DNA from 2 places in the Streptomyces sp. NPDC051207 genome. Region 1 is predicted to be linked to the other one. Evidence: riboswitches for the same ligand, from Rfam matches in the RefSeq annotation. Region 1 holds a riboswitch; the other holds the start of a gene.
What was found. Region 1 has a riboswitch for cyclic di-AMP ahead of AB0M97_RS07305 (transglycosylase SLT domain-containing protein). Riboswitches for the same ligand answer to the same signal wherever they lie in the genome.

Region 1 (7,589 bases):
ATCAGGGCGTTGACCAGGCGGGTCTTGAAGACCGTGCCCGAGCCGAAGGCGCCGTTCACCTTGTCGCCGAGCGAGTCCAGGAAACCGCCGAACGCGCCGGACCCGCCGGCCCCGGAACCGGTCGGCAGGCCCTGGCCGCCGGTGTCGAAGGTGGCCACCGAGTTCCAGCCCTCGCCGATGACCTTCAGCCCGTCGAGTTCCTTGCCGAGGTGCTCACCGGACTTGGCCGACGGCCGGGGGGCGTGCCCGGCGGCCTCGTCGTCCTCGGTGACCTTGGCGCCCTTGGGCGGCGTGAAGTCGAACGTCGACGCGGCCGGCCTGGCGAAGCTGACCTTGGTGAAGCCCGCGTCCACGACGGCGGCGCCGCCGGAGGCCGGGGTCAGCGTGAACTTGAGCGGCATGCCGGTCTTCGCGTCCACCGCGACGCTGATGGCGCCGACCGTGGAACCGGACTGCTTCGGCTTGATCAACAGCTTGTACGCGTCCCGGCCGGCGACCTGGGCGGTGCCGTCGACGGTCACGGACGTGGTGTCGTCGACGGCCTTCAGGGCCTGCTCGGCGAAGTCCTTCGGCGTGGCCGGGACCTCGTCCTTCCGCTCGCCGCGGCCGGTGTCCTCGGCGGTGGAGTGGTAGACCTCGTTGGACGCGCTGTCGTAGCCCCAGACGTCCTTGCCGTTGTGGATGAGGCTGTACTCCGCGGCGTTCTCCAGCAGGGACAGCTTGTGCCGGTCCGGGCCGTCGGCGGCGACGCGCAGCGTGTGCGTGCCGTTCGCCAGCTCGGTGAGCCGGGAGGACGGGTCGGCGGGCGAACCGTCCTCGCCGTCCGTCCGGCCGGCGCCCGACAGCAGGCTGTCCTCCAGCCCGCCGAGGTCGGGCAGCCCCAGGTCCGTGCTGATCTTCACGGTGCCGGACAGCTGCTGCACGTCCGACTCGGCCATCTTCTCGATGAGCTGCTGGGCGGTGATCTCCGGGAGGTCGGGGTCACCGGAGTCGGCGATCGCCGGCACGAGCCCGATGGTCGCGGCGGCCAGCCCCATCACCGCCACCGGGACGACGTACCGCGCGGCCTTGCGCCGGCCCGCGCTGAGGTCGTCGGCCTCCCCGGCGGTCGTGGTGTCGTCGGATGCGTACGGTGCCATGTGTGCCTTACCTCCGTCGTCGGCGGCGGCTGTCCGTCTCGTGTCCCCGCGTCTCGTGTACTCGCGCCGGTCCCACCCCGAGCCGCCATTGTCACCCGAATCGGTGAGCAGTGGTGTTGTCCGTGACATCCATCTGACCAAATCCGCCGCCGAGTTGCGTCAGCCCGGGGGCCCAGCTCCGCGTACACCTGGGGTATGACACGAGGGCTCCGGGACTCCCCCGACCAGTAGGGGTCGGGTCGGCTGCGGCAGGTCGGCCCGCCCGTCTGCATCACCGGGTCGGCCCGCCCACCGCATCACCGGATCAACCCGCCCGGTGCACCACCGCGTCGCACAGCTCCATCAGCGCCACCTTCGCGTCGCAGTCCCGCAGCGGGGCCAGCGCCGTGCGCGCCTCCTCCGCGTACCGGATGGTGTCCCGCCGGGCCTGCTCCAGCGCCGGGTGCGCCCGCAGGGCCGCCAGCGCCTTCCGGTGCCGCACGTCGTCGCTGAGGTCGGAGTCCAGCAGCTCGCACAGCGCGAGGTCCTCGGCGAGACCGAGCCGCGCCGCCCGTTCCCGCAGCCGCAGCACCGGCAGCGTCGCGATGCCCTCGCGCAGGTCGGTGCCCGGTGTCTTGCCGGACTCGGCCGACTCGGACGCGATGTCGAGCACGTCGTCGGCGAGCTGGAAGGCGACCCCGAGCCGCTCGCCGTACTGCGTGAGGACGTTCACGACCCGCTCGTCGGCGCCGGACATCATCGCGCCGAACCGGCACGACACCGCCACCAGAGAGCCCGTCTTGCCTCCGAGCACGTCCAAGTAGTGCTCGACCGGGTCTCGACCGTCCTGCGGTCCCGCCGTCTCCAGGATCTGCCCGGTGACCAGCCGCTCGAACGCGAGGGCCTGCACGCGGACCGCCTCGGGCCCGAGGTCGGCGAGGATCTGCGAGGCGCGGGCGAACAGGAAATCGCCGGTGAGGACGGCCACCGAGTTGCCCCAGCGGGTGTTCGCGCTGGCGACCCCGCGGCGCACCTCGGCCTCGTCCATCACGTCGTCGTGGTACAGCGTGGCCAGGTGGGTCAGCTCGACGACGACGGCCGACGGCACGATCCCGGGCGCGTAGGGGTCGCCGAACTGCGCGGACAGCATCACCAGCAGGGGACGGAACCGCTTGCCGCCCGCCCGCATCAGGTGCTGGGCTGCCTTGGTGATGAAAGGCACCTCGCTCTTGGTTGCTTCGAGCAACCCTTCTTCGACAGCCGCCAACCCGGCCTGGACATCGGCCTCCAGAGCCTGGTCCCGCACGCTCAGCCCGAACGGCCCGACGACGGTCACGAAGGTCTCCTGTCTGCTGGCGCCTACTGGCGATTACCTGTTTGTCGATAGGTCGCTGCCCTCACTCAAGTCAGCGTATCCGGTCATGTTTCGATCACCGCCAGCGCCCACCCGTCCAGGCCACCAGCTATCGGATCACGACCGGCATTTTCTCGATCACTCGACAGATAACGACATAGCCGACATGTGCGGCTCTACACGACTCGCCCGACAAAGCACCGGACACGTGCCTGATGTCCTCTTTGTCGAGCTTGGCACTCGAATTCCCCTTGGCCCCAGATGCTCCTCACGGCTCGCGCCCGTGAGTTGAGTCACGCGTTCCCCGGGCGCGGCACCGCACTCCCCGCGCCCGCATCCCCGCGCGCCACGGGCGAGTTGCACCTTGGCGACGGCGGAGGATCAAGCTCCCCATATGCCTCACACCAAGGTCAACCCGGGCGTTCTGTGATCCGGTCCCTTGTTCCGGACATGTGCCCTCGCATACGTTCCCGGCCTGTCGGGCGGACGCCGAGTCCTGCCACCGCCCGCACCACCGACCACGAACCCACTCGCAGGCAGGAGCGGGGGACCCAGGCAAGACGCCGGACCGGTCACCGCACCGGAACGGCTCGGGGTGAAGCCGTGCCCGTCACAGGGCCCGGCCGGGCACCTCCCGCCCGAACCCGACAGCTCACCTCGCAGGCGCAGGAGAGGACATTCGCCATGCCTGCATCCGTTCAGTCCCGCCGTGCCGGGAACCGCGGCCTCGTCCGCAAGCTCGCCGCCGCCGGCGCCGCCGTGCTCGCCCTTCCGCTGATCGGCGCGACGAGCGCGTCCGCCGCCACCCCGGCCGCGCCGGCCCCGGCCGCGGCGACGGCGTACCCGGACGACCTCGACGGCTGGATCCGCCAGTCCCTCGCCGTCATGGCGGAGCACGGCATCCCCGGCTCCTACGACGGCATCCACCGCAACATCATGCGGGAGTCCTCGGGCAACCCGTACGCCATCAACAACTGGGACTCCAACGCCGCCGCCGGTACGCCGTCCAAGGGCCTGCTCCAGGTCATCGACCCCACCTTCCTGGCGTACCACGTGCCCGGCACGTCGTTCGATCCGTACGACCCGGTCGCGAACATCACCGCCGCCTGCAACTACGCGGCCCAGCGGTACGGCTCGATCGACAACGTCTTCGGGGCGTACTGAGTCGGACGGAGCGCCTATTGGGGGGAGCGGGGCTTCGGGACCGCCGCGGTTGCGGCCCTGGGCTTGGGCCTGGCCGGGGCTCCCGCTCCCGCTCCTGCTCCGGCCACGGCTCCCGTTCCGGCCGCGGTTGCGGCTCCCGCTCCGACCGCGGGGAACAGTCGCTCCAGGACGGCGGCGATGCCGTCGTCCTCGTTCGACAGGGTGATCTCGTCCGCGACGGCCTTCAGTTCGGGGTGCGCGTTGGCCATGGCGACGCCGTGCGCGGCCCAGTCGAACATCGGGATGTCGTTGGGCATGTCCCCGAAGGCGATCGTCCGGTCCGGGCCGATCCCCAGGTACTCGGCGGCCAGTGCCAGACCGGTCGCCTTGGTGATGCCGCACGGCTGGAGCTCGACGGTCCCCGGGCCCGACATGGTCACCGTCGCCAGGGAGCCGACCACTCCACGCGCCGTCGCCGCCAACTCGTCGTCGGACAGCCCGGGATGGCGCAGCAGCACCTTGCTGATCGGCTCCTGCCACAGGGCGTCGCGCCGGTCGACCCGCACGGCCGGCAGGGTCGGGTGCGGCATCAGGTAGCCCGGCTCGATCAGCGTGAGCCCGTCCACGCCGTCCTGGTCGACGGCCGCGAACACCTCACCCACCTCGGCCTCGATCTTGCCGAGCGCCGTCTCGGCCAGTTCCCGGTCCAGGGTGACCGACCACAGCAGGCGGTCCGTACCGGCGTCGTAGACCTGCGCGCCCTGCCCGCACACCGCCGGCCCCGTGCTGCCGAGATCGGCGAGCAGCGGACGCACCCGGGGGGCCGGGCGCCCGGTCACGACGAGATGCCGGGCGCCTGCCTCGGCCGCCCGCGCGAGCGCGGCGAGCGACCGGTCGGAGAGGGTGTCGTCACCACGCAGAAGCGTTCCGTCCAGGTCGGTGGCGATCAGTGAGTATGCGAGGGGTGCGGGCATGATCAGAGAATACGGACATCGCGCGCCCTCGCCTCACCGCGCTTTTCCCACCCGTCAATTCTGTTCCCCACCCGTCATTTCCGATCCCGACCAGCCGTTTCTTGTCTTCACCAGCCGCATCTGAGCACTGCCGGTCACCGGCTGAACGGTCCTGTCCGGAACCGCTCAACGGTCCTCTCCGGGACCGCTGGACGGTCCCGTCCGGGGGCGCGCGACCGTGTGCCGGGGTGCGTGAAGCGCCCCTGTCGAGCCCTCGGTTCCGGTTCGCGCCAACGTGCTCCGCCACCTACCGAAGGCGAGGACGGCCGGGAGCCCCGGCCGGCGGCCTTCCGGCACGCGCCCGGAGTCACCCTGCTCCCACCGCTCCGTCAAGATCACACACCTGCCTGTGGACAACTTCTGGTACGGAAGCGGAAGCGGTGCGCCCAAGAACGACAGACCGGCCGTAACGTGTGGCGCGGTCCCACGACGCGTGGAACACACCTGGCGCACACGAAAGCGAGGCAGCACCCCATGCCCCCGTTCGATGTACCCGAGGGCGACCCCTTCGGCCCGCACAACCTTCCGTACGGCGTGTTCTCGCTCCCCGGCTCCGAGGAGCGGACCGTGGGCGTCCGGCTCGGCGACCACGTCCTCGACGCGGGCGCCGCGGCCCGCGCGCTCGGCTCGCCGTACGCCTCCCTGCTCGCGCGGCCGACCCTGAACCCGTTGCTGGCCGCCGGCCGCACCGCCTGGTCGGACGTGCGGCGCGCGCTGACGGCGTGGGTGACGGTCCCCTCGCACCGGGAGACCCTGGAACCGCTGTTCCACCCGCTGTCCGAGGTGACCCTGCACCTGCCCTTCGAGGTCGCCGACTACGTCGACTTCTACGCCTCCGAGCACCACGCCCGGAACGTCGGCCAGATCTTCCGCCCCGACGCCGAGGACTCCCTCACCCCGAACTGGAAGCACCTGCCCATCGGCTACCACGGCCGCTCCGGCACGGTCGTCGTCTCGGGCACGGACGTCGTACGGCCCTCGGGGCAGCGCAAGGCGCCCACCGACCCGGCGCCGGTCTTCGGGCCGTCCGTCCGCCTGGACATCGAGGCGGAGGTCGGCTTCGTCGTCGGCGTGCCGTCCGCGCTGGGCAGCCCGGTCGCGCTCGGTGACTTCCGCGAGCACGTCTTCGGGCTGTGCCTGCTGAACGACTGGTCCGCGCGCGACATCCAGGCCTGGGAGTACGTCCCCCTCGGCCCGTTCCTCGGCAAGTCCTTCGCCACCTCCGTCTCCGCGTGGATCACCCCGCTGGACGCCCTGGACGCGGCCCGCGTCGCACCCCCGCGGCGCACCCACGACCTGCTGCCCTACCTGGACGACACCGACGACGAACCCGGCGGCTACGACCTGCGGATCACCGTCGCGATCAACGGCCACCCCGTCTCCGAGCCGCCCTTCTCCACCATGTACTGGACGGCCGCCCAGCAACTTGCCCACCTGACCGTCAACGGCGCCTCCCTGCGCACCGGCGACCTGTACGGCTCGGGCACCGTCAGCGGCCCCGAGCACGGTCAGCGCGGCTCGCTGCTGGAGCTGACGTGGAACGGCCGCGACGCGCTGGAACTCCCCGACGGCAAGCGGACGTTCCTGGAGGACGGGGACGTCGTGACCCTGACCGCCTGGGCGCCGGGACCGGACGGGGTCCGGGTCGGGCTCGGCGAGGTCACCGGGCGCATCGTGCCGCAGTGAATATTCCGGGGGCCCATTCCCCGGCGGATCGCTGCTGACACCTGTCTCGCACCGCCCGGCGCCGTCATACTGGCGTCGGGCGGTGTGCACGGGACGCACGCCACGCCCGGTGCCGCGACTCCGCGCGCTCCCGGCCGGTTCACGACGGCCGGCGCGGGCGGTCCCGGAGCTGCCGCGGGACCGCAGGCGTCGCGGCCACCGTGCACCGGCCCCGACAGCACGACCCGAAGCCGCACCTTCTCTGACCAGAACCGGAGCCCGTGGCATGACTGTCTGCCTGCTCCTGCTGAGCGTCGTCGCCCTGACCGCCGCCGTGCCGGTCCCCCGCGCACTGACCCGCGCCGCCTGGCCCGAGCGGGAACCCGTGGTCGGGCTGTGGGTGTGGCAGTGCCTGGTCGCCACCGTCCTGCTGTGCTGCCTGACCGCCCTGGCCCTCGGCGCCGCAGCCGTCTTCGGCACCGTCCGCGCCCAGTTGTTCGCCCCCGCGCCGCCCGCGGTGACCGCCGCCTACGACCTGTCCGCCGCGCCGCCCTGGGCCCTCGCCCTCTTCGTGCTGCTGGCGTGCGGCGCCGCCTGGACGACGGCGATGCTCGCCCGCGAGCTGGTCGAGGCGCGCCGATGCCGCGCACGGACCCGGGCGCACCTGCGCGAGCGCGCCCCGGAGCTGCCCGCCGGCCTGCCCACGGCCCGCGGCCCCCTGCTGGTCCTGGAGGACGACTACCCCGACGCCTGGTGGATGCCCGGCAGCCGGCCCCAGCTGGTCGTCACGACCGGCGCCCTGCACCGCCTCACCGACCACCAGCTCGACGCCGTCCTCACCCATGAGCGGGGCCACGCCCGCGCCCGGCACGACTGGCTGCTGCACCTGTCGAGCGCGCTGGCCACCGGCTTCCCGCACGTGCCGCTGTTCACCCACTTCTGCGACCAGACCCACCGCCTCGTCGAACTGGCCGCCGACGACACCGCCTCCCGCCGCTGCGGTCACCTCACCACGGCCCTGGCCCTGATCGAGCTGAACCAGCACCGGGGCGTCCTGTCCTGCGCCTCCAGCAACCGCCTCCTCAGCGAGCGCGTCGACCGCCTGCTGGAGCCCCCGCCCCGCCTGGACCGCAGACACCGCGCCCTCACCACGACGGCCGCGGCCCTGGTCCCGCTGGTCCCGATCCTGATCACGTTCGCCCCGGGCCTGACGGCACTGTCGTAAGCACCTGTCGCAGCGGCGGCGGAAGCCCTCACGGGCGCCGAACGCCGCCGTCGAGCACGGTGGCGCGCCGT
Region 2 (7,589 bases), on a different contig from region 1:
GGCGCCCTCCTCGATGCCGCGGGCCAGGCGCTCGGGGTTGGTGACGAACAGGTCGTCGCCGACGAGCTGGACCTTGTCGCCGAGCTTCTCGGTGATGGTCTTCCAGCCCTCCCAGTCGTCCTCGAACAGCGGGTCCTCGATGGAGACCAGCGGGTACGCCTCGACCAGCTCGGCGTAGTACTCGGTCATCTCGGCCGCCGAGCGCTCCTTGCCCTCGAAGAGGTAGGAGCCGTCCTTGTAGAACTCGGAGGCGGCGACGTCGAGCGCCAGGGCGATCTGGGAGCCGGGGGTGTAACCGGCCTCCTTGATCGCCTCCAGGATGAGGTCGAGGGCCTCGCGGTTGGAGCCGAGGTTCGGGGCGAAGCCGCCCTCGTCGCCGAGGCCGGTGGCCAGGCCCTTGCCCTTCAGCACCTTCTTGAGGGTGTGGTAGACCTCGGTGCCCCAGCGCAGCGCCTCGGAGAAGGACTCCGCGCCGATCGGGGCGATCATGAACTCCTGGATGTCCACGTTGGAGTCGGCGTGCGAGCCGCCGTTCAGGATGTTCATCATCGGCACCGGCAGCAGGTGCGCGTTCGGGCCGCCGAGGTAGCGGAACAGCGGCAGGTCGCTGGCCTCGGATGCGGCGTGCGCGACGGCGAGCGAGACGCCGAGGATGGCGTTGGCGCCGAGGGAGCCCTTGTTGTCGGTGGCGTCCAGGTCGAACATCGCCTGGTCGATCAGGCGCTGCTCGGTGGCGTCGTAGCCGACCAGCTCCGGGCCGATCTGCTCGATGACGGCCAGGACGGCCTTCTCGACGCCCTTGCCCTGGTAGCGGTTCGGGTCGCCGTCGCGGAGCTCGATGGCCTCGAAGGCGCCGGTGGAGGCGCCGGACGGGACGGCGGCACGACCCGTGCTGCCGTCGTCGAGGCCGACCTCGACCTCGACCGTGGGGTTGCCTCGGGAGTCCAGGATTTCCCGGGCTACGACGACGTCGATGGACGGCACGAGCATCTCCTTCTTGGGATGTGACGCTGGAAGTGCGGGGCACGTGAGCCTCGGCGGCCCTGGGCGTGCCATGCGACTAGAGCCTAACCGCCCCCGGGCCGTCGGCCAGCCGACCGACCGTCCCGTGGACAGACAGACGGTACCCATTGTTCATCGACGGAACAAAGGGGGTGGTGGGTGAAGAGTGGGGGAAGAGGCGGGGGCGCGAGGGCGGCGCGGACGCGGGAGGGCGGGCGCGTGGGCGCGGGGGGGGGATGGCTCCGGGGTGGCGTGTGGCGCGCGTGGGGGCGGGCACGTGGCGCGCGTGGGCGTGGCGCGCGTGGGCGTGGCGCGCGTGGGCGTGAAAAAACCCCGCCCCGGTGCGTACGGGGGACGACGCACCGGGGCGGGGAGCCCGTGGGGACGGGGGCGGCTCTCACGGGACCCTGTCAGGGGACGGGCCCGCTCCGTGAGGGCGCCGGGGTTCGGATCGAACCGCGGATCACTTCAGGTGCAGCTGCTGACCCGGGTAGATGAGGTCGGCGTCCTCCACGATGTCCTTGTTCAGCTTGAACAGCTTCGCCCAGCCGCCCTTGACGTCGTGCTCCTCGGCGATGGTGCTGAGGGTGTCGCCCTTGACGACCTTGTACTCGCCGTCGCCCTTCTTGACCTTCTTGCCGGTCGGCGTGGTGACGGTCTTCTTCGCGGCCGGACGCTCCTGCGAGCGGGAGGCGGGCTGCTCGGCCGAGCGGTCGGTGGTGGCGGTGTCGCCACCCGCGCTCTGGCCGGAGCCCGACGCGGAGCTGCCGGAGCCCGACGCGGAGCCGCCGTCGTACGACGCGTTCGACAGGCCGGTGCCGCAGACCGGCCAGGCACCCTTGCCCTGGCCCGCGAGCACCTTCTCGGCGATCTCGATCTGCTGCGCCTTGGTGGCCTGGTCGGCGGTGGAGGCGTACTGCGTGCCGCCGAAGGCCGCCCAGGTGGAGGCGGAGAACTGCAGACCGCCGTAGTAGCCGTTGCCGGTGTTGATGGACCAGTTGCCGCCGGACTCGCACTGGGCGACGGTCTCCCACTCGGAGGCGGTGGCGGCGGAAGCGGTGCCGGACGCCATCAGCGGGGCGGCGACGGCGGCGCCGGTGACACCGGCGATGGCGATGGCGCGAGTGGCCTTGGACGGACGACGGTGCTTGCCCTTGCCGGAAAACAGCATGGTTGGATCCCCTCACCGACGCCTACGAGGTGAGCTGTCGGGTTCGGGCCGGTTGAGTTGCCCGGCCGCACGGCACCTCACGGTGCGCGCGGCTTCACCCCAAGCCGGTTCCAGCACAACTGCCGGTTCCGGCACCTACCTTGGGTCCCCCGCTCCTGCCTACGGCGCTTGACGCGACGACTGTAACCGGGCCGCCACTGGCAGGATTCGGCGTTGCGGCGGCCGGTGCCCGCGATGGCGAGCGATCTCGACCGTAGCCACGCGCCCCACCGAATTTCAAAGACGATCAGGGCTTCTGAGACCTATCTCTCACCGCGTTTAAAACGGACATTGCACGGCGAACCAGGACGCGAACTGCCGCTACTTTTCGGCCGTTTCGCCCTGCACCGCAAGCTTCTGACCGGGCAGGATGAGGTCCGGGTCGCCGCCCACCTCTTCCTCGTTCGCGGTGTACAGCTCGCGCCATCCGCCGCGGAGGTCGAGGGAGTCGGCGATGGACCAGAGACTGTCTCCCGCGCGGACGGTATAGGTGCCGTCCACGGCATCCCGGGCGGCCGCGCCGCGCGAGGCGTGCCGTCCGGCGGAGCCGCCCTCACGGTCGCCGCCGACGACTTCCTCGGCGCTGGGGCCGCGGTGGCGGCCGGCGCCGGTCCCGCCGGTTTCCGAGCCTTCCGAAACGCCGTCACTCTGCCCGGACTTGTCCGAGTCGTCCCGCTTGGTGAGGTCGACGGATTCGCCGGATTCGTCCGTGATGACCGTGCCATCGGCGGTGGCCGTGGAGTCCGCGGAGTCCGAAGAGTCGGTGGTCGCCCCGCCGGGCGAGGTCGAGGCCGAGGGGGACGGCGAGGCCGATGCCGACGCGCTCGACTCGCCCGAGCCGTCCAGCGAGTCGAGCAAAACGGATGAATCGGAAGTATCCCCAGATTCGGGTGACTCGGACACGCCCGTGTCCACTGCGGCGTCACCGCTGTCGCCGTCGAGCCCGGCGAGCAGCCCACAGGTCGGCCAGGCGTCGGCGCCCTTGTCGGCGAGGATGCGCTCGGCGACGGCTATCTGCTGCGAGCGGCTCGCCTGGTCGGCGCTGGACGCGAAGTCGAGACCGCCGTACGCCTCCCAGTCCTCCTGGGTCACCTGGAGCCCGCCGTAGTAGCCGTTGCCCGTGTTCTGGCTCCAGGAGCCTCCGGTCTCGCACTCCGCGACCCGGTCCCACGAGGCGCCGTCGGCCGCACTGGCGCCGGTGGCGCCCAGCAGCGGGATGGCGATGGCGGAGCCGGTCACTCCGGCCGCGACAAGGAGAGCCGGAGCCTGGCGGGGGCGACGGTGACGACCGTTCCCGGAGAGCATGCGGGGACCTTTCGCGAGGCAGCGGTGAACGGCGCGGCGAATGGACTCGGCGCCACGCTGATCCGTGAACGTATAGGCATTCGATCACTTGTCACAAGTTCATGCCGCGCAGATCACGTGAAGATCACAGACTTGACCGCGTGTCATGTTTGCCCGCCCGCGTGCCGGCAGGCGTGCGGTCAGCGTCTCGGGGTGAACTCGACCGGCAGGGTGCGCAGTCCCCGCATGATGAGCCCGCCGCGCCACCGCAACTGGTCCGGTTCCACGGCCAGTCGCAGGTCCGGCAGGCGGGTCAGGAGCGTGGCGAGCGCGGTCTGTCCCTCCAGGCGGGCGAGCGGGGCGCCGAGGCAGTAGTGGATGCCGTGCCCGTACCCGAGGTGCTGGTTGTCCTTGCGGCCGAGGTCGAGGACGTCCGGGTCGGCGAACCGCTCCGGGTCCCGGTCCGCCGCGGCCAGCACGACGAGGACGGGGTCGCCGGGCGCGATGTCCTGGCCGCCGATGGTGAGCGGTTCGGTGGCGAACCGCCAGGTGGCCAGCTCCACCGGGCCGTCGTAGCGCAGGAGTTCCTCCACGCCGGTGGCGAGCAGGTCGTGTTCGCCCGCGGCGAGGGAGTCCTGGAGGCGGGCGCGCTGCCCGGGGTGGGTGAGGAGGGCGTAGGTGCCGTTGCCTATCAGGTTGACCGTGGTCTCGAAGCCGGCGAACAGCAGGATGAACGCCATCGCCGCCGCCTCCTTCTCGGTGAGGTGCTCGCCGTGGTCGGAGGCGCGGATCAGGCCGGAGATGAGGTCCTCGCCGGGGGCCGGTTCGGCCGGCAGGGCGGCGCGCTTGCGGTGGATGAGGTCGGCGAGATAGCCGCGCACCTTCTTCACGGACCGGGCGACCCCGCCGCGGGGCCCGCCGCCGTGCCGGATCATCATGCCCGCCCAGTCGCGGAAGTCGTCCTGGTCCTCGCGGGGGACGCCGAGCAGGTCGCAGATGGCGTAGATGGGCAGCGGGAAGGCGAACTCGTGGATGAGGTCGGCGGAGCCCCGGTCGGCGAAGCCGTCGATGAGCCGGTCGGTGAGTTCCTGCACGCGGGGCGCGAACTCGGCGACGCGGCGGGGCGTGAACGCCTTGCTGACCAGCCGGCGGAGCCTGGTGTGGTCCGGGGGGTCGATGTTGAGCAGATGGGTCATCAGCTCGGCCTTGCGTTCCCCGGGGATGCCGGTCTTGCCCTTGGCGTGCTCGGGTTCGTCGTGGTGTGCCGGGTTCTTGGACAGGCGCTGGTCGGCGAGGGCCTGCTTGGCGTCGGCGTGGCGGGTGACCAGCCAGGCCTCCACGCCGCTCGGCAGCCGGGTGCGGTGCACGGGGGCGTGCTCGCGCAGCCAGGCGTAGGCGGGGTAGGGGTCGGTGGCGGACTCCCAGGTGAACAGTTCGGGCGCGGTGGGGCGGGGGTGGGGCGGGCCGGCCATGTGCCCGGTGGTGTCCCGGGCGCGGGTCACGACCGCTCCGCGGCTCTGATGGCGTCGCGGTAGGCCCGTGCCGCCGCTCTCAGGGCCGCCTCCGGGTCCACGCCCTCCGCCTCCGCCCGCACCGCCAGCGTCAGCAGCTCGTAGCCGATGCCCCCGGTCCGGGGGACGTCCACGCTCAGGCCTGCCGTGCGGACCCGGGAGGCCAGCTTGGCCGCCAGGGCCAGGCCGGGCTGGCCGAGGGGGACGCCGTCGGTGACCGACGTGCGCTGCTTCTCCTCCGCCTTGGTGCGCAGCCAGTGCTCCTTGACCTCCTCGGGGGTGGTCGCCGTGGCGTCGCCGAAGACGTGCGGGTGGCGGTGGACGAGCTTGGCGACGATCGTGCCCGCCACGTCGTCGATGGAGAACGGCGCGTCCGGGTCCTCCTCGGCGATGCGGGCGTGGAAGACGACCTGGAGCAGGACGTCGCCCAGTTCCTCGCGCAGCTCGTCGCGGTCGCCCTCCTCGATCGCCTCGACCAGCTCGTACGCCTCCTCGATGCCGTACTTCGCCAGTCCCCTGTGGGTCTGCCGGGAGGACCACGGGCACTCGGCGCGGATGCGGTCCATGACCTGGACGAGGTCGAGCAGGCGGGCGCCGGGCAGGTCGTAGGAGGCGGGCAGCAGCTCCAGCTCCGGCAGGGGCGTCCGGCCGGAGCCCGCGAGGCGCGCCAGGCCGTCGGTGAGGGCCGGCTCGCCCTCGCCGGACGCCACGACGACCACCGTGCGACCGCCGGCGCAGGCGCCGACGAGTTCCTCGGCGGTCGGGGACGCCTCCTCGACCGCTGTGCCGGCCTCCCGCAGATACGGCAGCTGCGGGTGCGCGCCGTCCGCGCACAGCACGCGGTCGGCGTCGCGCAGCGCCTGCCAGGCGGGCCAGGACAGCAGGCCGGGGGCGACGCGGTGGCTGGTGGTGAGCAGGACGACACGGCCGGGGGCGGCGGCCTCGGAGCTGGTTGCGTTCACGACCCGAAAGTAACCCACGCCCCGGACAGGCCCGCGAGTCGTCCACAGGCCGCCGTCACCGGCGACCGCGTCAGGTGGTCTGCTGCGGGTCCGCCGCCGTGACGTCCCGCACCCACGGCGTCTTCGCGTCGACCCGGCCGCTCTTCTCGACGTCCCAGGTGCCGTAGCGCGGGTTGAGGTCGATGTCGAGTTCCTCGGAGGCCGCGGACAGGGCCTTCCAGAAGTCGGGGCGCGTGGTGTCGGTGCCGAGCTTCTTGGCGAGCTTCTGCGCCTCCAGCTGGAGGCGGAGGTTCTCTTCGAGGCGCTCGGGGGCGATGCCGTACTGCTGGAGCCAGGTCGTCTCCAGGCCCTCACGGCCGCCCGCCTGCCGCTCCAGGCCCGCGCGCATCCGCTGGATCTCCTTGCGGGTGACGGTCACGCCCGCCTCCCGGGCGGCGTGGTGCAGCACCTGGTCCAGGACCATGTTGTGCAGGGTGTCGCGGGTGAGGGTGCCGGTGCGGGCGACGGCCTGCTCGTACTGCGCCTCGTCCCGCACGGTGGCCCGCTGCGCCGCGCGCACCTCGCTGACCCGGTTCTCCAGCTGCGCGACCGTGATCCGCTGGCCGCCGACGACGGCCGCCGCGCCAGGGTGCGCGTCGTTTCCACAGGCGGTGATCAGCGGGGCCGCGGCGATCGCGGCGGTGAGGAGGAGCGCGGAGCGGCGGCGGCGGTGCAAGGAAACCTCCCGAGGAGATTGTGCGACGGTGCACAAAGTCTTGCGGTGATCGATGTTAGGCAGTGGCTCAGCTTTGGCCAACCCATTCGACCAACGATTCGCTGCCAGTTCCGGCACCGCCGCCCGGCGCGTGTCAGCCGCGCACCTGTCCGAGCCACTGGAGCGTCCGCCGGACCTCGACCGCCACGGGGTGCGCGGGGCCCTGGGTGCGCTCCACGTCGTGCAGCAGCCGGGCCAGCGTGTCGTGGGCGGCGGCGCGGTCACCGAGCCCGAGGAGCAGCAGGCCGATGCGGCGGCGGACGTCGTGGGCGAGCCCGGGATCGCCGGCGGCGACGTACTGGTTCTCGTAGTACGGCAGCAGCGACCGGTACTCGGCGAGGGCCGCCGCCGGTTCGCCGAGCGCCTCCAGGCACTGGGCGCAGTCGTAGCGGAACCGCAGGGACTGCGGGTCGGCGTGGCCCGCCTCGGCGGCCCGCTCGTCGGCGAGGCGGCGCAGCTCGGGCAGGGCGCGCCGGTACTGGCCGTCGTCCATGAGGGTGGCCGCGTACTGCTTGCGCAGGGTGCGGACGACCGGGGAGTGCTCGCCGTGCTGCCGGGCGGCGGTCGGCAGGATCGCGCCGAGGATGTCGACGGCCTGCGTGATGCGGCCCTCGCCGAGCAGCTGCTTGACCTCGTCGACGGCGGCGGCGACGTCCCCCTGCGCGGCGGCTGGCGGGGCCGGGGCGGGCTGCGGCGCGGGTGTGCGGGCGCGGTCCGGCCAGGGGGCGTGCGGGCGCAGGAACGGGCGTGTGGGGTCGAGGGGCGCCCCGCTGGGGATGCCGCGCGCGGGCAGCAGCGGGACCAGCGCCTCGTAGACCTCCTGGGCGGAGGCGGGGCGGTGCTGCGGGTCCTTGGCGAGCAGGCGC

Region 2: linked by a shared signal. The riboswitch ahead of AB0M97_RS08540 (transglycosylase family protein) and the one ahead of AB0M97_RS07305 (transglycosylase SLT domain-containing protein) in region 1 are both predicted to bind cyclic di-AMP.

Annotation. Positions count from the first base shown of each region.
Region 1 covers NZ_JBFBAX010000005.1:102,495-110,083, reverse strand. Annotated here, with positions in the region: gene AB0M97_RS07315 (DUF2092 domain-containing protein) at 1-1,139, opposite strand, end outside; gene AB0M97_RS07310 (polyprenyl synthetase family protein) at 1,444-2,454, opposite strand; cyclic di-AMP (ydaO/yuaA leader) riboswitch at 2,986-3,153, shown strand; gene AB0M97_RS07305 (transglycosylase SLT domain-containing protein) at 3,157-3,636, shown strand; gene AB0M97_RS07300 (HAD family hydrolase) at 3,651-4,589, opposite strand; gene fahA (fumarylacetoacetase) at 5,103-6,314, shown strand; gene AB0M97_RS07290 (M56 family metallopeptidase) at 6,580-7,518, shown strand.
Region 2 covers NZ_JBFBAX010000006.1:75,344-82,932, forward strand. Annotated here, with positions in the region: gene eno (phosphopyruvate hydratase) at 1-984, opposite strand, end outside; gene AB0M97_RS08540 (transglycosylase family protein) at 1,466-2,173, opposite strand; cyclic di-AMP (ydaO/yuaA leader) riboswitch at 2,178-2,350, opposite strand; gene AB0M97_RS08545 (transglycosylase family protein) at 2,534-3,517, opposite strand; gene AB0M97_RS08550 (cytochrome P450) at 3,697-4,968, opposite strand; gene AB0M97_RS08555 (nucleoside triphosphate pyrophosphohydrolase) at 4,995-5,969, opposite strand; gene AB0M97_RS08560 (SurA N-terminal domain-containing protein) at 6,040-6,684, opposite strand; gene AB0M97_RS08565 (serine/threonine-protein kinase) at 6,818-7,589, opposite strand, start outside.